One region of the Lysobacter humi (ex Lee et al. 2017) genome, then DNA from elsewhere that is predicted to be linked to it. Evidence: riboswitches for the same ligand, from Rfam matches in the RefSeq annotation. Region 1 holds a riboswitch; the other holds the start of a gene.

What was found. A riboswitch is a leader RNA that binds a small molecule or an ion and turns the genes downstream of it on or off. The one in region 1 is predicted to bind cobalamin.
Region 2: it holds a riboswitch for cobalamin, as region 1 does, so the genes downstream of both, ACYVJJ_RS00765 (ribonucleoside-diphosphate reductase subunit alpha) here and btuB (TonB-dependent vitamin B12 receptor) in region 1, are expected to answer to the same signal.

What each region holds. Positions count from the first base shown of each region.
Region 1 is NZ_BAAGTR010000005.1:138,510-150,415, reverse strand. It holds gene ACYVJJ_RS04350 (PAS domain S-box protein) at 1-2,570, shown strand, start outside; gene btuB (TonB-dependent vitamin B12 receptor) at 2,625-4,460, opposite strand; cobalamin riboswitch at 4,586-4,813, opposite strand; gene ACYVJJ_RS04340 (TfoX/Sxy family protein) at 4,846-5,226, opposite strand; gene ACYVJJ_RS04335 (GAF domain-containing protein) at 5,226-5,714, opposite strand; gene ACYVJJ_RS04330 (efflux RND transporter periplasmic adaptor subunit) at 5,870-7,021, shown strand; gene ACYVJJ_RS04325 (efflux RND transporter permease subunit) at 7,143-10,223, shown strand; gene ACYVJJ_RS04320 (phasin family protein) at 10,618-11,073, opposite strand; gene queD (6-carboxytetrahydropterin synthase QueD) at 11,229-11,600, opposite strand; gene ACYVJJ_RS04310 (PAS domain S-box protein) at 11,703-11,906, shown strand, end outside.
Region 2 is NZ_BAAGTR010000001.1:175,112-187,017, reverse strand. It holds gene ACYVJJ_RS00790 (prepilin-type N-terminal cleavage/methylation domain-containing protein) at 1-252, opposite strand, end outside; gene ACYVJJ_RS00785 (sigma-54-dependent transcriptional regulator) at 716-2,161, opposite strand; gene ACYVJJ_RS00780 (sensor histidine kinase) at 2,264-3,865, opposite strand; gene sucC (ADP-forming succinate--CoA ligase subunit beta) at 4,038-5,207, shown strand; gene sucD (succinate--CoA ligase subunit alpha) at 5,260-6,135, shown strand; cobalamin riboswitch at 6,672-6,880, shown strand; gene ACYVJJ_RS00765 (ribonucleoside-diphosphate reductase subunit alpha) at 7,055-9,451, shown strand; gene ACYVJJ_RS00760 (ribonucleotide-diphosphate reductase subunit beta) at 9,677-10,687, shown strand; gene ACYVJJ_RS00755 (acyl-CoA thioesterase) at 10,674-11,081, shown strand; gene ACYVJJ_RS00750 (NAD+ synthase) at 11,101-11,906, shown strand, end outside.

The DNA.
Region 1 (11,906 bases):
TGAAGGGCGGGCAGGTCGTCGCCTGCATGGCGGTGCACCAGACCGCGCCGCGCGCCTGGACCGACGAGGACGTCGACCTGCTCCGGCAGGTCGCGTCGCGCTGCTGGGACTCGTTGGAGCGTGCGCGCATCGAGCGGGAGCTTCGCCTCAGCGAGCGTCGCTACCGCGCGGCGCTCGATGCGACGAGCTCGATCGTCTGGAGCTTTTCGTCCACCGGCGAGATGCAGGTGCCGCAGCCGGGCTGGGAGGCGTTTACCGGGCAGACGTTCGAGGCCAGCCGCGGCTACGGCTGGGTCGCCGCGCTGCATCCCGACGACGCCGACGCCGCGCTCGCCGCGTGGGCCGATGCGGTCGCCGGCGAGCACGCGCTCCACCAGCGCCAGCGACTGCGCCGGCGCGACGGCGCCTGGCGCATCTGCGACGTGCGCGCGGTGCCGGTGCGCGACGAGGACGGGCAGGTCCTCGAATGGGTCGGTACGCATGCCGACGTCACCGAGCGCGTCGAGTTCGAGCGCTCGCTGCAGGAGAGCGAGGCACGGTTCCGCACCATGTCCGACCAGGCTCCCGTGATGGTCTGGGTGACGCGCGCGGATGGCTTCTGCGAATACCTCAACGCCCGCTGGTACGAGTTCACCGGGCAGCGCGAGGCCGAGGCGATCGGCTACGGCTGGCTCGATGCCGTGCATCCCGACGATGCGGAGCGTTCGAAGGCCACGTTCGTGCGTGCCAATGCCGCGCACGAGGCGTTCTCGTTCGAATACCGCCTGCGTCGTGCCGATGGCGCCTGGCGCTGGTGCGTCGACAGCGCGGTGCCGCGCTTCGACGGCGAGGGCACGTTCCTCGGCTTCGTCGGCTCGGTCATCGACATCACCGAGCGCAAGCGCGTGGAGGATGCGCTCACGTCCGAAAAGCGGGTGCTGGAGCTGATCGCGACCGGTTCGCCGCTGCACGACGTGCTCGAGACACTGCTCCTGCGCCTGGAGAGCCAGTCCACCGACGGCATGCTGTGCTCGGTGCTGCTGCTTGCCGAGGACGGCCAGTCGCTGCTGCGCGGTGCCGCGCCGAGCCTGCCGGAGCCGTACCGGCAGGCCTCGCACGGCTTGCCCGTCGGCCCGGGCGTGGGCGCCTGCGGCAGCGCCGCCTACGAGCGCCGTATGGTGATCTGCGCCGACATCGCGCACGACGCGCGGTGGGAAGGCGCGCAGGAGATCGCGGCCGAGCACGGCCTCGCCTCGTGCACGTCCAATCCGATCCTCGGCAGCGACGGCCGCCTGCTCGGCACGCTCGCCCTCTACTACCGCACGCCCCGTGCACCGGGCAGCCGCGACATGGAGCTCGCGCGGCTGGGCACGCATCTCGCGGGCATCGTGATCGAGAAGCACCAGCTCGACGAGCGCCTGCGCCGCTCGCTGGAATCCGAGCAGCAGGCGCGGCGCGTCGCCGAGCGTGCCAACCGCATGAAGGACGAGTTCCTCGCCACGCTGAGCCATGAGCTTCGCTCGCCGCTCAATGCGATCCTCGGCTGGGTCTCCATCCTGCGGCTGCGCAGCGGCCTGCCGCCCGAGGTCGTGCAGGGCGTCGACGTGATCGAGCGCAACGCCCGTGCGCAGGCGCAGATCATCGAGGACCTGCTGGACATGAGCTCGATCATCTCCGGCAAGATCTCGCTGGAGCGGCGCGAGGTCGACGTCGCCGCGCTCGTCCACAGTGCGATCGAGACCGCCCTGCCGAATGCACAGGCGCGTGGCCTGCAGCTCGAGGCGCGGATCGACGACGACGCACGCGTCGCGGTCGAGGGCGACCCGAACCGGCTGCAGCAGGTCATGTGGAACCTGCTCAGCAACGCCATCAAGTTCACGCCGAACGGTGGCAGCGTCGACGTGCACGTGCGGCGGGCGGACGGGCACCTCGAGATCGCGGTGCGTGACACGGGTGCCGGCATCGACGCCGCCTTCCTGCCGCATGTCTTCGAGCGCTTCCGCCAGGCCGACGCCTCGATGAGCCGACGCCACGGCGGTCTTGGCCTCGGGCTCTCGATCGTGCGGTCGCTCGTCGAGCTCCATCACGGCACGGTGCGCGCCGAGAGCGCGGGCCTCGGGCAGGGCGCGGCCTTCGTCGTCGCGCTGCCCCTGCCGGTGCGGGCGCGGGTCGAGGCCACGCGCGACGACGGGCGCGCGGGCGGCCGGCTGCGGCTCGACGGCCTGCGCGTGCTGGTCGTCGACGACGATCCCGATGCGCGCACCGTGACGCGCTGGCTGCTCGACGAGGCCGGCGCCGCTGCCAGTGCCGCGGCCGATGCGCAGGATGCGCTCGAGCAGCTGGCGCACGCCGAGTTCGACGTGATGGTGAGCGATATCGGCATGCCGGGCGTGGACGGCTACGAGCTGATGCGCCGCGTCCGCGCGGGCGTCGCGCAGCCCGACATCCCCGCGGTCGCGCTCACCGCCTACGTTCGGCCGCAGGACCGCATCCGCGCGCGTGAGGCGGGCTTCCACGCCCACCTCGCCAAGCCGGTCGATGCACAGGCGCTCGTCGGCCTGCTCGCGCAGTGGGTGCGAGCGGCGTCCTGATGCGCGAAGGGGCCGCGTGTGCGGCCCCTCCGTGGTCCCGAGACGAACGCTCGCTCAGGGCGTCGGCGCGTAGCGCAGCGTCAGGAACCAGGTGCGGCCGGGCTGGTTGTAGAAGGCCACGGTCTCGTAGTCGCGGTCGAAGACGTTCGCCACGCGCGCCTGCAGGCGCCAGTCGCGCGCGAACGCGTATTCCGCGCGCAGGTCGACCAGGCCGTAGCCGCCGAGGCGACGGGTGTTTGCGAGGTCGTCGTAGCGCTCGCCTTCGGCCGACGCGGTGACGCCGAACCGGAAGGCGCCGAACGACCGGTCGAGATCGATGCGGCCGCTCGAGCGCGCGCGGCGGGGCAGGTACGGATCGACGCCGGCCACCGAACGATCGCGTGCATCGACGCGGCTCAGGCTGCCGGCGAGGTCCCAGTCGGCGAACGTCGCATTGACGGTGAGCTCGGCGCCGCGCAGGCGTGCGCGCTGGATGTTGTCCGGCGCGAACAGCAGGAAGTTGTAGGCGATCAGGTCCTCCACGCGCGAGTCGTAGGCATCGAAGCGGACGGCCATGGCGTCACTCGTCCAGCCGATGCCGGCCTCGACGGTGCGCGAGCGCTCCGGCTCGAGCTCGGGATTGCTGAAGCCGGGAAAGTAGAGCTCGTTGAACGTCGGCGCCTTGAACGCATTGCCCGCGCCGACCGTCGCCCGCCAGCCGCCGCCGAAGTCGACGCCCAGCGCGAGGTTGCCGGTCGAGTACTCGCCGAACTGGCCATTGTCGTCCTGCCGCGCGCTCGCCTGCAGGTCGACGGCGCCGAAGTCACCGAGGTACTGCGCGAACAGCGCGCGGTTGCCGCGGCGCGTGCGGTCGAAAGCGGTGGTGCTGCGCACGACGTCGCGCGTCCAGTCGAAGCCCACGCTGACGCGATGCGCGGGAGCCAACGCGAAGTCGCCCTGGAGCGTGGCGCTGTCGCGGTCGGTGGAGAAGAAGTTGCTGAAGATCGTGTCGTTGCGGAAGTTGTCGGACCCGTCGCGATTGCGACCGCCGGACAGGCGCAGCGTCGCGCTCTCAGACGGCGTCCACGCGAGCTCGCCGCCGACGACCTGCTGCACGGTCTCGGAGCGGTTCACGAACGAGCCGTCGTACTTGTTGTCGCCCTCCGCGCGCAGGGCATGGCCGGCGAAGGTGAGGCCGTCCGTGATCTCCAGGCCGCCGCGCAGCGAAAGCGCGTCGCGCGCGTAGCCGTCGCGATCGGGCTCGGTGGTGAAGCAGCCGGCGAATACCGGCGCACCGAAGCCGCGGCAGGCGTTGATGCCCTCCGACTGCTGCCGCGAGAAGTCGGCACCGATCCAGCCGCGGCCGATCGCGCCGCCGAAGCCCGCGCTCGCCTCGTACGTCTCGTGGCTGCCGATGCCGACGGCGAAGCGCGGCGCGGGCGCGCCCTTGTCGCGTCGGGTGAAGATCTGGATGACGCCGCCGATCGCCTCGCTGCCGTACAGGCTCGAGCGCGGGCCGCGCACGATCTCGATGCGCTCGATCAGCTCGATCGGCAGGTCCTGGAACGCGACCAGGCCCGACGTCGCCGAGCCCATGCGCACGCCGTCGACGAGGACCAGCACGTGGTCGGATTCGCTGCCGCGCAGGAAGACGGTGGTCAGCTTGCCGAGCCCGCCCTGGTTGCCGATCGAGACGCCCGCGCGGCCGCGCAGCAGCTCGGGCAGCGAGCGTGCCTGGCTGCGCTCGATCTCCTCGCGCTCGATGACCTCGACGGGCGCGACCGCATCGCGCACGGCCACCGGAATGCGATTGGCGGTCACCACGACCTCGTCAAGCGCGTCGGCCGACTGTGCGACGGCGGTCGGGGCGAGCGCGGCGAGCAGCGCGGCGGACAGGATTCGGAACTGCATTGGGTACGTCTCCGGCGGGCACGCGGCAGGCGTGCAGGAAAAGGTCGCGGAGGACGCACGAGCGGATGCGGCGCAGCAGCGCGCCGTGGCCGCTGCGACGCCCTCCGCATCGCATCAGTCGAGGGAAATTCCCCGTGCTCCAGGCCGGTCTCCGGGCTCGCGAGTGGATGCGGTCGCATCCGCCGCCGGCGCCTTCCCGTGACGTGGCGTCACAGTGGCCGATGCCGGGGCTTGGCTCGCTTACCGTTGCGGGGGCAGCGCCGGACTGGCGGATCGCTTCGATCGCGCGTCACCGGCTTCCCGTTTCAACCCGGCACCGAAGGCGGCGGGTCACCTGAAAGCGCGCGCAGTCTACGGCAACGGCCGCCGACATGCCTGCCGGCAATCAGAACGACAGCGTGTCGGGTGTGTCGGCAGTGGCATCCGCGTCGATCGCGGCCGGGTCCATCGCATCGCCCTGGATCACGATCACGTCGGATGCCGCCGGCGTGCGGCGCGAGCCGGGCAGCAGCGCGACCGCGGCCTGCGCCTGCGCGGCGAGCTCGCTGCGACGCATGGGATCGACCTGCTGCCAGTGGCAGCCCATCAGCGCGCCTTCCAGCGCGTAGAGCAGGTTGAGGCTCGGCTTGAAGCCGGCGCGCTTGACGCGTACGTAGGCCTCGAGCGCGCCGACTGCGAGCAGGTCGTCGTGCGTGCGCAGCCCGACCTGGCGCAGCCACGCCGACGACTTGCCGCCGATGTTGAGCAGCTTCGGCGCGGCGTCCATCAGGCGATCGACTCGACGAACGCGCGTGCGATCGCCTCGAGGCCGTGCTGGTCGTCGGCGTCGAAGCGGTCGGGTTCCGGGCTGTCGAGGTCGAAGACGCCCACGAGCGTGCCGTCCGCCGCGATCAGCGGCACGACGACTTCCGAGCGCGAGGCCGAATCGCAGGCGATGTGGCCGGGGAAGGCATGCACGTCGGGCACGCGCTGCGTCTCGCGCGTGCTCGCGGCCGCACCGCAGACGCCCTTGTCGAGCGGGATGCGCACGCAGGCCGGCAGCCCCTGGAACGGGCCGACGACCAGCTCGGTGCCGTCGAAGAAGTAGAAGCCCACCCAGTTGAGGTGCGGCAGCGCGTGGTAGACCAGCGCCGACAGGTTCGCCGCATTGGCGATGCGATCGCGCTCGCCATGCAGCAGGCCACGGGCCTGCTCGAGCAGCTGCGCGTACTGGTCCGGCTTGCCACCGGTCAGCGGGGAAGCGATGAAGGTCATGCGCGCAGTCTACCAGCGGGGTTCCGGCCGCCTGCCCGTGCAGGAGGTCATCGCACCGCCCAGCGCCGGTGGGCGCCGTCGCCCCCGACTTCCGGCACGTGATCGCCGGATCCGGCCACTCCTAAACTGGCGGGTACAGAATTGAGGAGAGCCGCATGCGTCGGGTCCTGTTGATGTCGGTCGTGCTGGTCGCCGGGCTTGCGGGACTCACCGCATGCGGGGGCGGCGATGCCAAGGGCCCGGGCGGCCCAGGCGGTGGCCCGGGCGGGCCGGGCGGTCCGCCGGGTGGCATGCAGCTTCCGGTCGAGACGTACGTCGTCAAGCCGCAGTCCTTCGCCGCCGGCGTGAGTGGCGTCGGCAGCCTGCGCGCGGACGAGCAGGTGGTGGTGCGGCCGGAAGTCGGCGGCCGCATCGCGCAGATCCACTTCACAGAAGGCACCTCGGTCCGTGCGGGGCAACCGCTGTTCTCGCTCGACGCGAGCCTCGCGCGTGCCTCGCTCAACGAGGCGGCCGCGAACCTCGAGAACAGCCGTCGCGCCGCTGCGCGCACGGGCCAGCTCATCGGCCAGCAGATGATCTCGCGCGCCGACCACGACCGCGCGCGCGCTGCCCTCGGTGTCGACCAGGCACGCGTCGCCTCCGCTCGTGCCGCGCTGTCGAAGATGACCCTCACCGCGCCGTTCTCCGGGCAGGTCGGCCTGCGCGAGGTCAGCGTCGGCGAGGTGGTCAACGCCGGGCAGGCGCTGGTCACGCTGGTCCGGCTGGATCCGATCGAGGTCGACTTCAGCGTGCCGGAGAGCCAGATCCCGAACCTGCGCCGCGGCCAGAAGGTGCGCATCGAGGTGGACGCCTATCCGGGCGACAGCTTCGGCGGCGAGGTGGTGGCGATCGACCCGGTGATCGACCCGGTCAGCCGCAGCTCGCGCCTGCGCGCACGCATCGGCAACCCCGATGGCCGACTGCGCCCGGGCCAGTTCGCGCGCCTGCAGCTCGACACCGGCGCAGGCCAGACCACGGCGCTGCTCGTGCCGGAGCAGGCGCTCATGCAGGACGGCGCGACGCGCTTCGTCTACACGGTGGTGGCCGGGAAGGCCAAGCGCACCGAGATCCGCACGGGCGCGCGTACGCCGGGCTTCGTGCAGGTCACCGACGGCCTCGCCGCGGGCGACGTGGTGATCACGGCCGGGCAGGCGAAGCCGATGATGCGCGATGGCGTGCCGGTGGCGTCGGTGAATGCGCCGGCAGCCCCTGCGAACGCGGCGACGCCGGCGAAGCCGTCGTCGACGACTACTGCACCGGCGAAGTAACCAGCGAAGGCCCGGAGCGGGCCACACGGATCCGAAGTCGCCCGCGACGAGGATCCACGAAATACCAGCGTGACGCGCCCGCCCGCACTCCGATGCGGGCACCGAACCGACGAGGCGACCCGTGGTCCTTTCCGACATCTCCATCCGCCGCCCGGTCTTCGCCTGGGTGATCAACATCGTGGTCGTGCTGGTCGGCATCGTCGCCTACACGCGGCTCCCGGTGCGCCTGATCCCGAACGTCGACACGCCCGTCGTCACCGTGAGCACGAGCTATCCCGGCGCGAGCGCGCAGGTGATCGAGTCGCAGATCACCCAGCCGATCGAGGACGCGCTGTCGGGCGTGGAGGGCATCGAATACATCCAGTCGGTGAGCCGCGAGCAGTCGAGCCAGGTCTCGATCCGCTTCCGCCTCGACCGTGATCCCGAAGCGGCCGCGTCCGACGTGCGCGACCGCGTCGGTCAGGCGCGCGACTTCCTGCCCGAGGAAGCGCGCGAGCCGATCGTGCAGAAGCAGGAGGCCGACGCCCAGCCGATCATCTGGATGGCGTTCACATCCGACCGCCACACGAAGCCCGAACTCGCCGATCTCGCCGACCGCCTGGTCAAGGACCGCGTGCAGACGATCCCCGGCGTCGCGCAGGCGCAGGTGATGGGCACGCGCCACGCGATGCGCATCTGGCTGCAGCCGCAGCGCCTGGCCGGCTTCGGGCTCACGCCGCAGGACGTCGAGGCCGCGCTGCGCCAGCAGAACGTGGAGATCCCCGCCGGACGCGTCGAAGGTACGGCGCGCGAGTTCAGCGTTCTGTCGGAGACCGACCTGCGTACGCCCGCGCAGTTCGGCGAGATCTCGCTCGGCGAGTCCAACGGTGCCGTGGTGCGCTTGCGCGACGTCGCCAAGGTCGAGCTCGGCGCGCAGGAGGACCGCTTCCGTGCCCGCTTCAACGGCCGCGATGCAGTGCCGCTGGGCGTGGTCAAGCAGGCGGTCGCCAATCCGCTGGAAATCAGCGCGGGCCTCAAGGCGATGATCCCGGAGATCCAGCGCACGCTGCCCGAAGGCGTGAAGGTCGAGATCGCCTACGACTCGACGGTCTTCATCGAAAAGTCGATCGAGGAAGTGCGCAACACGATCGTCGAGGCCGTCGTGCTCGTGGTGATCGTGATCTTCCTGTTCCTGCGCAGCTGGCGCGCGGTGCTGGTCCCGCTGATCACCATCCCCGTCTCGCTGATCGGCGCCTTCGCGTTGATGTACGCGTTCGGTTTCACCATCAACACGCTCACGCTGCTGGCGATGGTGCTGGCGATCGGCCTGGTGGTCGACGACGCGATCGTGATGCTCGAGAACATCTACCGGCACGTGGAGGAGGGCATGCCGCCCTTCGAGGCGGCGCTGAAGGGTTCGAAGGAGATCGGCTTCGCGATCGTCGCGATGACGCTCACGCTGGTGGCCGTCTACGTGCCGCTCGCCTTCTCGACCGGCCGCACCGGCAAGCTGTTCGTCGAGTTCGCGCTGACGCTCGCCGGCGCGGTGCTCGTGTCCGGCTTCACCGCGCTGACGCTGTCGCCGATGATGTCGTCCAAGCTGCTCAAGACCAACGAGCAGCACGGGCGCTTCTACCTGGCCGGCGAGCGCGTGCTGCGCCGCCTCGACGACGCCTACCGCCGCGTGCTGCAGGCGGCATTGCGCTGGCGCTGGGCGGTGATCGCGGGCGGCCTCGCGCTGTTCGTCGGCGCCGGGGCGCTCTACATGTTTCTGCCGAAGGAACTCGCGCCGCAGGAGGACCAGGGCCTGGTCATCGGCTTCGGCGTCGCGCCCGAAGGTTCCACGGTCGAGTACACCGACAAGTACGCGCGCCAGATGGAAGGCATCTTCGCGAAGACGCCGCATGTCGACCGCTACTTCCAGATCGTCGGCTTCCCGTCGATCACGTCCACCATCGGCTTCGTGGGCCTGGAGGACTGGTCGAAGCGCGACATGAAGTCCTCCGACGTGCAGGGCATGCTCTTCCCGCAGTTCATGGGCATCCCGGGCGTGATGGCCTTCCCGACGCTCCCGCCCGCGCTGGGCCAGCAGGGCTTCGGCCAGCCGGTGAGCTTCGTCGTGCAGACCACCGGCTCGTGGGACGAGCTGGGCGCCACGGTGCAGAAGCTCATGGCGAAGATGGCGGAGAACCCGCAGCTCACCAATCCCGACACGGACCTCAAGCTCGACAAGCCGCAGCTGAAGATCGACGTGAACCGCGACAAGGTCGCCTCCGTGGGCAGCAACGTCTCGGCCGTGGGTCGCACGCTGGAGACGATGCTCGGCGGGCGCAACGTGACGCGCTTCAAGATGGGCAGCGAGCAGTACGACGTGATCGTGCAGGTCGAGGACGCGGATCGCCGCACGCCGGGGGATCTCTCCAACATCTACGTGCGCGGCAGCGATGGCGCGATGGTGCAGCTGTCGAACCTCGTCGACGTGCGCGAGACCGTGGCCGCCAAGGAGCTCAACCACTTCAACAAGCTGCGCTCGGCGACGATCAGCGCGGGCCTCGCGCCCGGCTATGCGATGGGTGATGCGCTGACGTGGATGGAGGGCGCGCTGAAGGAGGTCGCGCCGGATGCGCAGTACGACCTCTCCGGCCAGAGCCGCGAGCTGCGCGAGTCGTCGAACGAGTTCGGCTTCATCCTCGGCCTTGCGCTGCTCTTCATCTTCCTCGTGCTCGCCGCGCAGTTCGAGAGCTGGGTCGATCCGTTCATCATCCTGCTTTCCGTGCCGCTCGCGGTCTTCGGCGCGTTCCTTGCGCTCAAGTTCACCGGGGGCAGCTGGAACATCTATTCGCAGATCGGCATCGTCACGCTTATCGGCCTGATCTCGAAGCACGGCATCCTGATCGTGGAGTTCGCGAACCAGTTGCAGGAGCGCGGCGAGGCGAAGCTGGAGGCCGTGGTCGACGCCGCGGCGCTGCGCCTGCGGCCCATCCTGATGACGACGGGTGCGATGGTGCTCGGCGCAGTGCCGCTCGCGATCGCGACGGGCGCCGGTGCCGAGGCGCGCAACCAGATCGGCTGGGTGATCGTGGGCGGCATGACGATCGGTACGCTGTTCACGCTGTTCGTGGTGCCGGTCGTCTACCTGCTGCTTGCGCGCGATCACCGCGCGGCGGCGCAGCGCCTGCAGGCGCACGACGTGGCGCGCCCGGTGGGAAATCCGGCGCACTGAGGCGCGTCGCGGCGTTGGAGCGTCGAGGTGCTGGAAACGGCCGGGAGTTCCCGGCCGTTTCCGTTTTCGGGCGCATGCGTGGCGACTGTCGTTATCGCGCCCGCGATCTCTTCTGCGGACATCGACACTGGGCGCCGGGCATGCGGGCCGGTTCGTGCGAGTTGCAGCAGGTGGCGAACGTGCGGGGTCGATGGTCGGAGTAGCGCTGCGCCGAGAGGCGGCCGGTGCTTAGCCGGGGTGTGGTGCCCTCGCCGGGTAAAGCGGTATCGATGGGACGCCGCGCGTGGCGACGCGTTCGTCGGCGCGGGCATGCGGGTGTCCACCTTGCGCCAACAAAAAAACCCGGCAGCCGAAGCTGCCGGGTTCGATTTCCAGTGGGAACTGGAGAGAGCGGTTACTTGTTCTTCTGGCCGGTCGCGGCGTTTGCGGCCTGCTGGGTCGCCTCGGTGGCGCCCTTGGTGGCCTGCGCGAACTGCTCCTGAGCCTGCTTGACGGTCTCGTTCGCGCCACGGGCGGCGGCTTCGAACTGGCCCTTGGCGATCTGCGCGACGGCCTCGTTGGCCTTCACGACGCGGCCCAGGACGTCCTGGCCGGTGGTCAGCGTGCGCTCGACGTTCTCGCGCGCGACCTGCGCGCCCTTCGGCCACAGCGCCTTGGCGCCGTCGAAGTCACGGACCTGCGAGGCCTCGCCGAGGAAGGCGAAGGTCGCCGTGGCGCGGTCCTCGATCGCGGCGAGCTGCAGGCCGAAGATCGCCTGCGCGTTCTCGAGGGCGAGACGGTTGATCCGGGCGGCCGTGTCGGCAAACTCGCGGGTGGCGTTGGCGAACTGGTCGTTCATCTGTGCGTACATGGCGGACTCCTGATGCGGCCCGAAGACCGGTACTGCGTGGATGGTGCGTTGCAGCATAGGCGCGCCCATGTTGCGCTGCAACAACCGTTCGTCGGACGTTGCCGGCAGCTCAGGAACCTGATAGCGGCTGTAGCGCGGCGCCTACGGCCGTTCGATCACGCCACTTCTGGCGCCGGGCCGGTGTAGCGGCAGCCGGAGGTGCAGGTCTCGTGCACCGTGACCTCGGCCAGCAGCGGCAGCGAAGGCGCCAGCCGGTCCCAGATCCACATCGCGAGCCGTTCGCTCGTCGGGTTCTCCAGGCCCTCAATATCGTTGAGGTAGTGGTGGTCGAGCCGGTCATAGATCGGGCGGAATGCGGCCTTGATATCCGCGAAGTCCATGACCCAGCCGGTCTCCGCGCCCGGCTCGCCCCGGACCCGGATCTCCACCCGGAACGAATGCCCGTGCAGTCGCGCGCACTTGTGGCCGGACGGGACGTTCGGCAGCCGGTGGGCGGCCTCGAGCGTAAAGACCTTGAAGATATCCATGCCGCCATTGTACGGACGCCACGCGGCCGGCCGCCCGGTGTGCAGCCGGCGTGAAAATGACGTCTGTTAACGTGCGGTTTCCCCCGATTCCGTACGCGCAACGTGCCGCTCAACCCCCCGAATCCCCCGTTCCAGTCCGGCCCGACGCCTCCGGGGCGCAGCGGGCGGCCGTGGGTGATCACCGCGCACGTCCTGCTGCTCGCGGCGGCGTATGCGCTGCTCGCCTATCCGGGGCTGCGCTGGGGAATCGTGCACGGGGTCGGCGCCCCGGTGTGGCCGGCGGCCGGCGTCGCGCTGGCGGGGCTG
Region 2 (11,906 bases), on a different contig from region 1:
CTCCGCCGGAGTAACCGTGATGGTGCCCGCTGCAACGCTGCAAGCGCGGCCGACGAACGCCGAGCCGGTGCGGTTGTCCGCTGCTTCGGCGACCGCCGTGTTCATCCAGGCCTTCGCCTCGCCCAGGCACGCGCTGTTCGCCGAACGCTGCGTGTAGTTGCGGTACTGCGGCAGCGCGATGGCGGCCAGGATGGCGATGATCGCGACGACGATCATCAGCTCGATGAGGGTAAAGCCCTGCTGCTTCTTCATGATGTATCCCCTAGGAGTGGTTTGAACTTCACGGACTGCTGCCGGACGACTCGCCGCATCCTTCGGTCTGCCATGCGTGCTGCCCGTGCACCGTGAGCATACGCATATCGCGTGCCAACCGCAGTTTCCAGCCGATCGGCGCGCTTTCGGGTGATAGGTCACGCTTGTGGTCCGACAAGCGGTCGCGCAGGTGACGCGATGCGTCAGCCAGTTCGGGAAGTGACGCAATTTGTCACTACTCGAAAGTGGCTTGGTCCCGAACGCAATGGCCGATGCATCGCGAGCACGGTCAGGGCGCGCTGTCGCGGCGGGTCGGAGGTTTTCCACGCGGGCCCCATGCGCAACTCCGAGGTGTAACGGAGCTCATCGGCCGACCGACCGTGTTACCTGCCAATGCAAGCGCATCTTCGACCCGTCGAGCGGCTGGCATTGCCGCGGTCAACAGCCTACGGCGGGCAGCAGCCTAATCGATGCCCAGCTTCTTCAGCTTGTACCGCAGCGCGCGGAACGTGATCCCCAGCGCGGCCGCGGTGCGCGTCTTGTTATACCGGTTCTCCTGCAGCGCATGCTGGATCGCCGCGCGCTCGATCTCCTCGATGTACGAGGGCAGGGCGCTGGTCGCGGTATCGCGGGGATCAAGGGTGCGGGGATCGGCGGGCTGCGCCGCGGGCGCAGCCGGTGCAGCGTCCGCCGTCGAGGACGCGGATGGCATGGAGGCGGGCACGGCGCGGGCGGCAGGCTTCGGCAGGCTCAGGTCGTCGACCTCGATGACGTCGCCCTCGGCCAACGCGAGTGCGCGCTCGAGGATGTTCTCGAGCTCGCGGACGTTGCCCGGGAATCCGTAGCCACGCAGCGCTTCGAGCGCCTCCGGGGACAGGCGCGAGACCGCGCGGTCCTGGTTCGAGGCGAGGCGGCGCAGGATGATGTCGGCCAGGCCCGGAAGATCCTCGGGGCGCTCGCGCAGCGGCGGCACGCGCAGCTCGATCACGTTGATGCGGTAGTAGAGGTCGTGCCGGAAGCGGCCCTCCTCGACCAGTGACGCGAGGTCCTTGTGTGTGGCCGACAGGATGCGCACGTCGACCTTCGCCTCGCTGTTGGAGCCGACCGGGCGGACCGATTTCTCCTGGATCGCGCGCAGCAGCTTCACCTGCATCGGCAGCGGCAGCTCGGCGACCTCGTCGAGGAACAGGGTGCCGCCGTCGGCGGCCTGAAACAGGCCGGGCTTGTCGGCATGGGCACCGGTGAAGGAGCCCTTCTTGTGGCCGAAGAACTCGCTCTCCATCAGCTCGGCCGGGATGGCGCCGCAGTTGACCGGCACGAACGGGCCGGAAGCACGCCCGCCTTCGGCATGGATCGTGCGCGCGACGAGCTCCTTGCCCACGCCGGACTCGCCGGTGATGTAGACCGGGGCCTGGCTGCGCGCGACCTTGGTGAGCGTGGCGCGCAGCTGCGCCATCGCACCCGATTCGCCGTAGAGCCGCGAGGCGATGCCGGCTTCGCTGGCGGCGCGCCGCTTCTCGTGCAGCTCCAGCGCCTGGCGGACGAGGTCGCGCAGCACGCCGAGGTCCACAGGCTTGGCGACGAAGTCGAAGGCCCCGGCCTTCAGCGCCTCGACGGCGGCCTCGACGTTGCCGAAGGCGGTGATCATCGCCACCGGCGTGGTCGGGTGCTTCTGGTTGATCTCGGCGACGATCTCCAGGCCGGTGCCGTCGGGCAGCCGCATGTCGGTCAGGCAGAGGTCGTAGCGGTTCCTGGACAGCAGCGCGCGGGCGTCGGTGACGTTGGCCGCGGTGTCGCAGCGCAGGCCCATGCGGCCGAGCGTCATCACCAGCAGTTCGCGGATGTCGCGCTCGTCGTCGACGACGAGGGCGCTACGGGGCGGGGCGGCGCTAGGGGCTGCTTCGGGCATCGGGTCCTCCGCCGCGCACCTTAGCTGAAGTGACGGTTTGCGGCCACTTTCGGCGGTTCGCGTCAGGTCCGGACCGTTACCCGGGGCGTGCCGTGTACGCGGTCAGCCCGCCGGCGGTCCGCCCCACGGGCTCATGCGGATCCGGAAGCAGCCGCCGCCCCCCGGGGTGGGCACGTAGTCGAGTGTCGCCTGGTTGGCGCGGCAGAGCTCCCGCGCGATGTACAGCCCGAGCCCTGTGCCATGGCTCGACGTCGTGAAGAACGGGCGGAACAGCCGGCTGCGCACGGCCTCGGGGATGCCGGGCCCCCGGTCGAGCACGTCGAGCACGGGTTGGCCGCGGTCGTCGCCTACGCGCAGGGTGACGCGCGCCGGCTCGCCCGGCATGCGCCCGTAGTTGAGCGCATTGCTCACCAGCACCGTCACCGCCTGGTGCAGCTGGCGTGGGTCGAACAGCGCCGACAGCTCGCGCAGCGAGGACGTCGCCGCGAGCATGTCCGACTCGATCGGATGGCTGACGAGGTAGTCGTCGACGAAGTGCCGGGCGAACTCGACGAGCTCCACGCCGACGGGCTTGGCGGTCTCGCGGCGCGCGAGCCCGAGCACGTTCTCGACGATGCCGTTCATGCGCTGGCAGTGCTGGTGGATGATCTCCAGCAGTCGGCGGTCGGCCGGGCGGATGTCCTCGGATTCCTCCAGCAACTGCACCGCATAGCGGATCGCGGCGAGCGGATTGCGGATCTCGTGCGCGAGGCTCGCGGAGAAGCGGCCGAGCGTGGCGAGCGTGATCGACTCGGCGCGCTGCGAGACCAGCGACGTGTCGTCGAGGAAGACGAGCACCTGGTCGCTGTTGGCCTGCAGCCGCGCGAAGCGCGGAATCACGTCGGGCTGGTCGGGGGCGACGCGCAGCGGGCTCTCGTCCACGACACCGCTCTCGCGCCACTGCGCGAGGCGCCGCCCGAGCTCCGGCACGGCGACCGTCAGCTCGCGATAGCCGTGCAGGCTGTCGCCAATGTCGCCGAGCAGTGCCGATGCAGCCTCGTTCGCGAGGCGCATGCGGCCGCCGCCGTCGACGAGCAGGACGCCCGTGCGCAGGCGGCGGATGATCAGCTCGTTGACCTGCGCGAGATGCTCGTTCTCGGTGGTGCGCTGCGCGGCGAGCTCGTAGCTCTCGCGCATCTGCCGGCCGAGCACGTTCATCACCGTGGCGAGCGCGACGTAGCCGATCGAGAACATGATCGGCTCCGCGAGCGAACGCCGCTGGTCGAAGTCGAGCGTGCTCCAGAGGTATTCGCCCGACAGGGCCGCCACCGCGGTGAACGCGAGGGCCGCGGCCATGCGCGGCGGAAGCAGGAGGGCCGCGGCTCCCACGTTGAACATCAGCATCAGGGCGATGCCCGTACCCAGCGAGGGCAGAGCATGGATCGCGAGCAGGCCGAAGAAGAGGTCGGCGGCCACGCCCACGGCCGCGACGAGCCGCAGCTCGAGCCGGCGCCCCAGCGGAAGGGCCACCAGCGCGATGAACAGGTAGGCGATCACCGTCGCCTGCGCGAGCAGCTCGTGCCGGGCAGGCTCGAGCATCGCCCGCACCGGCCCGAACATGGCGAGCACCAGCAGGGCCGCCTCGAGCACGCGGTAGAGGTTGAAGAGCCGGAGCTCGCGATAGAGGACGTGCTCGACGTCGAGCGGGGAAACGGCGGACTTCAGGGGCACGACGCGCGTCCTGCGGGCGATCGCCGGAGTATAGGCGGGGTGAAAGCGCGGCCGCGGAGGCGTCTTTTGCCCGGCTCCGGCCGATCGGCGACAATACCGGCCCCTCGCGCCGGCCCGGTCGGGTGCGCTTTCGCGCGCGAGCCCCACGTCCATCCTTCGGTGACGCATGAATTTCCACGAATACCAGGCGAAGCAGCTCTTCGCCGACTACGGCATCGCCGTTCCCAAGGGCATCGTCGCCCGCTCGCCGGACGAGGCCGTCGCGGCGGCCAAGCAGATCCCGGGCGACCTGTGGGTCGTCAAGGCGCAGATCCACGCGGGCGGCCGCGGCAAGGCCGGCGGCGTCAAGCTCGCCCGGTCGTTCGACGAGGTGCGCGACTACGCCAAGGCGATGCTCGGCACGAAGATGGCGACCTACCAGACCGCCGGCGTCGAGCTGCCGATCGACAGCGTCCTGATCTCCGAAGGCACGGACATCGACAAGGAGCTGTACCTGTCGGTGCTCGTCGACCGCTCGACGAAGACGGTCACGTTCATCGCCTCGGCCGAAGGCGGCATGGACATCGAGCAGGTCGCCCACGAGAAGCCCGAGGCGATCCACACGCTCAACATCAACTACGTCGAAGGCCTGCAGCCGTACCAGTGCCGCGACGTCGGCTTCGCGATGGGCCTCAACGCGAAGCAGGTCGGCCAGCTGACCAAGATCATGACGGGCCTGTTCAAGCTGTTCATGGAGAAGGACCTCGCGCTGGTGGAGCTCAATCCGCTCGCGATCCTCACCAACGGCGACCTCGCCGTGCTCGACGGCAAGATCAACTCCGACGACAACGCCTCGTTCCGCCATCCGCAGCTGGTCGCGATGCGCGACACGCGCCAGGAGGACGAGACGGAGGTGCTTGCGTCGAAGTACGACCTCAACTACGTCACGATGGACGGCGACATCGGCTGCATGGTCAATGGCGCCGGCCTGGCCATGGCGACGATGGACGTCATCTCGCTCAACGGCGGCTCGCCGGCCAACTTCCTCGACGTGGGCGGCGGCGCGACCAAGGAGCGCGTCACCGAGGCGTTCAAGCTGATCCTGTCCAGCGACAAGGTGAAGGCGATCTTCGTCAACATCTTCGGCGGCATCGTCCGCTGCGACATGATCGCCGAGGGCATCATCGCGGCGGTCAAGGAAGTCGACGTCAAGGTGCCGGTGATCGTGCGCCTCGAGGGCACGAACGTCGAAGCGGGCAAGGAGCTGCTGCGCAACTCCGGCCTCGCCATCACGGCGGCCGACGACATCAACGACGGTGCGAAGAAGGCCGTCGCGGCCGTCCAGCAGGCCGCCTGAGACATTCCCGTCGCGCGGTGACCCGCGCGACCGACACAGGAAACGAAATCCAATGTCCGTTCTGATCAACAAGGACACGAAGGTGCTGGTGCAGGGCTTCACCGGCTCGCAGGGCACCTTCCACGCGCAGCAGATGCTCGACTACGGCACCAAGGTCGTCGGCGGCGTCACCCCGGGCAAGGGCGGCACCGAGCACCTCGGCCTGCCGGTCTTCAACACGATGGAAGAAGCCGTCGCCGCCACCGGCGCCGATGCGTCCGTCATCTACGTGCCGCCGCCGTTCGCGGCCGACGCGATCATGGAAGCCGCGGCCGCGGGCATCCGCGTCATCGTCTGCATCACCGAGGGCATCCCGGTGCTGGACATGCTGCGCGCGAAGAACGTGCTCAACGGCTACCCGGAGACGGTGCTCGTCGGCCCGAACTGCCCGGGCGTGATCACGCCGGGCGAGTGCAAGATCGGCATCATGCCGGGCCACATCCACCAGCCGGGCAAGATCGGCATCGTGTCGCGCTCGGGCACGCTCACCTATGAAGCCGTGAAGCAGACGACCGACGTGGGCCTCGGCCAGTCGACCTGCATCGGCATCGGCGGCGACCCGATCAACGGCACCAACTTCATCGATGCCCTGCGCTGGTTCCAGGACGATCCGCAGACCGAGGGCATCATCATGGTCGGCGAGATCGGCGGCTCGGCAGAAGAGGAAGCCGCGGAGTTCATCAGCCAGTACGTGACCAAGCCGGTCGTGGGCTTCATCGCCGGTGCGTCGGCGCCGAAGGGCAAGCGCATGGGCCACGCGGGCGCGATCGCCTCGGGCGGCTCCGGCACGGCCGAGGGCAAGTTCGCGGCGCTGGAGAAGGCGGGCGTCACCACGGTGAAGTCGCCGGGCGATCTGGGGGCGGCGATCGCGAAGCGACTCGCGAGTTGATCGATTCGCCAGGATGTTCGTGGGAGGCCGCCTTCGGGCGGCCTTCTGCTTTTGGGGCGGTCGCGTCGTGCTGCCACTGCGCGGATAGGGCCTGGGTGCGCGGGTCGATGGCTGATTCCCTCGCTGGCCGCTGGCCGCTGGCCGCTGACGCCAGAGCGAGGGGCGTTTCGTGCGCTGGCGCGCGCGAGTTCCTTTTCTTTGCCGGCCCAAAGAAAAGGAACCAAAAGAAAGGGCCGTCCCCGACGGATCTACAGCTCGCAACGGGTGAGTGCGCCGCGATCCGCACACTCGCCATCCTGGCTCGAGTGCGGACGGCGGGCATCCATGCCCGCCGCCCTTCGGGTCCCCCGTGTGCCTCCGGCTATTGCCCTTCCGAAGACGAGAGGGAAGCGGCATCCCGGCCCGGTTGGCGGAGCGGCGCTACGTCAGATACGGGAATCCGAACCGGCAATGCTGCTTTCGAAGATGCAGGGCAACATCGCCCGCCCAGACTCAGACTTCACAAAATCTTGTGTTGACGGATCGGTCCGTGCCGCATATGTTGTGCCCGTCGAAGGTGCCGCGCCTGCCAGGGCCGGCTTAATAGGGAACCCGGTGGGAATCCGGGACTGCCCCGCAGCGGTAAGTGGAAACGACCCGCGTCATTGGCACTGGCCCGAGCGGCTGGGAAGCGACGCGCAGTAGGTGGCGACCCCGGTCGCCGTGGTCCACGAGTCCGAAGACCTGCCTCGATCGGTGGCCGCGTGCCGCCGTTGGCCAGGCGTCCTCGTGGGAGGGACGGGTCGGTCCGCGGACCCGTGTCCGCCGCCTTCCGTCTCCATCGCGTCGATGCCGGCTCGCCCGAGGGGGCGGGGGCCGGCGCAGGACGACGCGTGCGCCGCTTTCGCTTCCTCTCCATCGCCACCGGAGAGGAATCATGATGATCGAAACACTGACCCACGCCACGCCGCCTGAGGCGCTCGACGCCGACCCGTCGGGCTTCGCGCTGACCCCGCCGCATGCACCGGCGACCATGACCGTCACCAAGCGCGACGGCCGCCGCGAGCCGGTCGACGTCGCCAAGATCGTGCGCGCCGTGCAGCGCTGCGCAGGCGGGCTCGACGACATCGACCCCATGCGCGTCGCGCTCAAGACGATCGGCGGGATCTTCGATGGCGCCACGACCCGAGAGCTCGACGAGCTGTCGATCCACACCGCCGCCGCGTTCACCGCCGAGGAGCCGCAGTACTCACGCCTCGCCGCGCGGCTGCTGAGCGCCTACATCGACAAGGAGGTCGCCGGGCTCGGCGTGTACTCGTTCTCGCAGTCGATCGTGCTCGGCTACGACCTCGGCCTGATCAACGATCGCGTCCGCGACGTCGTCGAAGCCAATGCACGCAAGTTCAACGATGCGATCGACGCCTCGAACACCCAGCGATTCGAGTACTTCGGCCTGCGCACGCTCTACGACCGCTACCTGCTCAAGCACCCGCACTCGCGGCACGTCATCGAGACGCCGCAGCACTTCTTCATGCGCATCGCGGTCGCGCTGACCGACAGCCCGGCAGGTGCGCTGCAGCTCTACCGGCTGATGGCTTCGCTCGACTACCTTCCGAGCTCGCCGACGCTGTTCAATTCGGGCACGCGCCATGAGCAGCTCTCGTCCTGCTTCCTGCTCGATTCCCCGCAGGATTCGCTCACCGACATCTACGCCCGCTACGGTGACGTCGCGCAGCTGTCGAAATTCTCCGGCGGCATCGGGCAGGCCTACCACCGCATCCGCGCGCGCGGCTCGCTGATCCGCTCCACCAACGGGCGCAGCAACGGGATCGTGCCGTGGCTGAAGACGCTCGACGCCTCCGTGGCCGCCGTGAACCAGGGCGGCAAGCGCAAGGGCGCGGCCTGCATCTACCTCGAGTCGTGGCATGCGGACATCGAGGAATTCCTCGAGCTGCGCGACAACACCGGCGACGAGATGCGCCGCACGCACAACCTCAACCTCGCCAACTGGATCCCCGACCTCTTCATGCGGCGGGTCGAAGCCGACGGTGACTGGTCGCTGTTCGACCCGAAGGCCGTGCCCGAGTTGCCGGACCTGTGGGGTGAGGCCTTCGAGCGCGCCTACGAGCAGGCCGAGCGGCAGGGGCTCGCCACCCGCACGCTCAAGGCGCGCGAGCTCTACGCACGGATGATGAAGGTGCTCGGCGAGACCGGGAACGGCTGGATGACGTTCAAGGACGCGGCCAACCGCACCTGCAACCAGGTCGGCCCGGGCCGCACGGTGCACCTGTCGAACCTGTGCACCGAGATCCTCGAAGTAACCAGCGCCGAGGAGACCGCCGTCTGCAACCTCGGCTCGATCAACCTCGCGCAGCACGTCCTCGATGACGCCTTCGATTTCGACAAGCTCGCCGAGACCGTGCAGGTGGCCGTGCGCCAGCTCGACCGCGTGATCGACCTCAACTTCTATCCGATCGAGTCCGCGCGGCGCTCGAACCTGCGCTGGCGGCCGGTCGGGCTCGGCGTGATGGGCCTGCAGGACGTCTTCTTCAAGCTCCGGCTGCCGTTCGACTCGGCCGACGCACTCGCACTGTCGACGCGCATCGCCGAGGCGATCTACCTGCATGCGCTCGAGGCCTCCTGCGATCTTGCCGAGCGGCACGGCGCGCATCCGTCGTTCGCCGAGACCCGTGCGGCGCAGGGCGAGCTGCAGTTCGACCTCTGGGGCGTGACGCCGACGCAGACACCCGCTTGGGACGCGCTGAAGGCACGCATCGCGAAGCACGGCCTGCGCAACTCGCTGCTCGTCGCCATCGCGCCGACGGCCACGATCGCCTCGATCGCCGGCTGTTACGAATGCATCGAGCCGCAGGTGTCGAACCTGTTCAAGCGCGAGACGCTGTCGGGCGACTTCGTGCAGGTCAACCGCCATCTCGTCGACGAGCTGAAGAAGCTCGGCCTGTGGACGCAGACGATCCGCGACGCGATCAAGCTCGGCGAGGGCTCCATCCAGTCGATCGACGCGATCCCCGCGCCGCTGCGCGAGGTCTATCGCACCGCCTGGGAACTGCCGCAGAAGGCCTTGATCGACCTCGCCGCGGCGCGCGGCGCGTACATCGACCAGTCGCAGTCGCTCAACCTGTTCATGGAGAGCCCGGTGATCGGCCCGCTGTCGTCGATGTACATGTACGCCTGGAAGTCCGGCCTGAAGACGACCTACTACCTGCGCTCGCGCCCCGCGACCCGCATCGCGAAGGCGACGGTGAGCGCGGCGACGCCGCCGGCCGCGATCGCCTGCTCGCTCGAGAACCCCGAGGCCTGCGAGGCCTGTCAGTAACCGCCCAGTCCGTCACCTCGTGGTGGCACCGGTGCTTCGGCCGCCGGTGCCACCGCGGGGCTGACGTTTCCTCTGCGGCGGTGGCGGAGGCGGCAGGAGCCGCCGAGGACGTCCCGGACCCGGCGCGACGGAGCGCGCCCACGGATCGACCGAACGGATTCGACCGCCGCCCCCGCACCCTTTCCAGGCGACGCCGCCACGCGGCGATCGCCGCACGGACCCGCCATGACCGCCACCCGCCTGCTCGACCCCGGCTTCGCCCTGACCCTGCGCCCGATGCGCTATCCCGCGTTCTACGACATGTACCGCGATGCGGTGCGCAATACGTGGACGGTGGAGGAGATCGACTTCGGCATCGACGTCAACGACCTGCGCGACCGCCTCACGCCGGCCGACCGGCACCTGGTCGAGCGCCTCGTCGCCTTTTTCGCGACCGGCGATTCGATCGTGGCCAACAACCTCGTGCTGAACCTCTACCAGCACATCAATGCGCCCGAGGCGCGCATGTACCTGTCGCGGCAGCTGTACGAGGAAGCGCTGCACGTGCAGTTCTATCTCACGCTGCTCGATGCCTACGTGCCCGACGTCGAGCGACGCGCCGCCGCGTTCGCCGCGATCGAGAACATCGCCTCGATCCGCGCCAAAGCCGACTTCTGCTTCCGCTGGATCGACTCGATCCAGGGCCTGCAGCGGCTGGAGACCCGCGAGCACCGTCGAACGTTCCTGCTGAACCTGATCTGCTTCGCCTGCTGCATCGAGGGCCTGTTCTTCTTCGCGGCCTTCGCCTACGTCTGGTTCCTTCGCTCGCGCGGCCTGCTGCCGGGCCTCGCCGCGGGCACCAACTGGGTGTTCCGCGACGAGTCGGGCCACATGGCGTTCGCGCTCGAGGTCATCCGCACCGTGCGCGACGAGGAGCCCGACCTGCTCGACCTCGCGCTGGAGACCGACGTGCGCTCGATGCTGCGCGAGGCGGTGGGCGTCGAGGCCGCATTCGCCCATGACGTGCTCTCGGGTGGCGTGAACGGCCTCTCGCCGCGCGAGATGCGGCAGTACCTGGAATACGTCGCCGACCTGCGGCTCGCCGCGCTCGGCCTCGCGCCCGAGTTCGGCAGTCGCAATCCCTTCGCCTTCATGGACCTGCAGGACGTGCAGGAGCTGACGAACTTCTTCGAGCGCCGCGTGTCCGCCTACCAGGTGGGCGTGAGCGGACAGGTGGCCTTCGATGACGCCTTCTGACACCCCGCGCGAGGCGCGCCTCTGGGAGATCGTCTTCCCCGACCACGCCAACCACCTCGGCACGCTGTTCGGCGGGCAGGCGCTCGCCTGGATGGACAAGGCGGCCTTCGTCGCCGCCACGCGCTATGCGCGGCGCACCGTGGTGACGGCCCGCTCGGAGCAGGTCGACTTCCATGTGCCGGTGCGGCAGGGGCAGCTGGTCGAGCTGGTCGCCCGCGTCGTCGGCGTGGGGCGCAGCTCGATGCAGGTCGAGGTCGAGCTGCATACGGAGGACCCGCATGCCGGCACGCGCCACCTGTGCACGCGCGGCCGTTTCACGATGATCGCGCTCGATGCCGGCGGACGCCCCGCGCCCGTCGCGCCGCTCGACGGCAGCTCACCGGCGGACGGCTAGAATCGGCGGATCTCGAGGAGTGGCCATGGCCCTGCGGATCGCACTCGCCCAGTTCGATTTTCCCGTCGGCGACATCAACGGCAATGCCGACCGGATCGTCCGCCTCGTCGCCGAGGCGCGCGACGCCTACGGCGCGCAGCTCGCGGTGTTCCCGGAACTCACGATCAGCGGCTATCCGCCGGAGGACCTGCTGCTGCGGCCGAGCTTCCTCGTCGACTGCGCGGCGGCGCTGGAGCGCATCGCCGCGGAAGTGCGGGGCATCACCGCGATCGTCGGCTGGCCCGAGGCCGCCGGTCCGATCGTCTTCAATGCCGCGAGCGTGCTGCGCGATGGCCGCGTCGAGCGCACCTACCGCAAGCGCGAGCTGCCGAACTACGCCGTCTTCGACGAGCGCCGCTACTTCGCGGTCGATCCGGATGGCGAAGCCTGCGTGATCGATGTCGAGGGCGTGCGCGTCGGGCTGGTGATCTGCGAGGACGTCTGGTTCGCCGAGCCACTCGCCGCGACCGTCGCGGAAGGCGCGGAACTGGTCGTCGTGCCGAATGCCTCACCGTTCGAGCACGACAAGCATGCCCTGCGCGACGCGCTGCTCGAGCAACGCACGCGCGAGTCGGGGGTGGCGATCGCCTACGTGAACTGCGTGGGCGGGCAGGATGCGGTGGTGTTCGACGGTGCCTCGGTCGTCGCCGATGGCGACGGCGCCGTGCATCCGGCCGCCGCGGCCTTCAGCGACGAGATGCTCGTCGTCGACTTCGACCCGGCCACGCGCCGCTTCGACGCCCTGCAGTGGGCCGAGGACGGCGACGAGAGCCGCGAGGCGCTCGC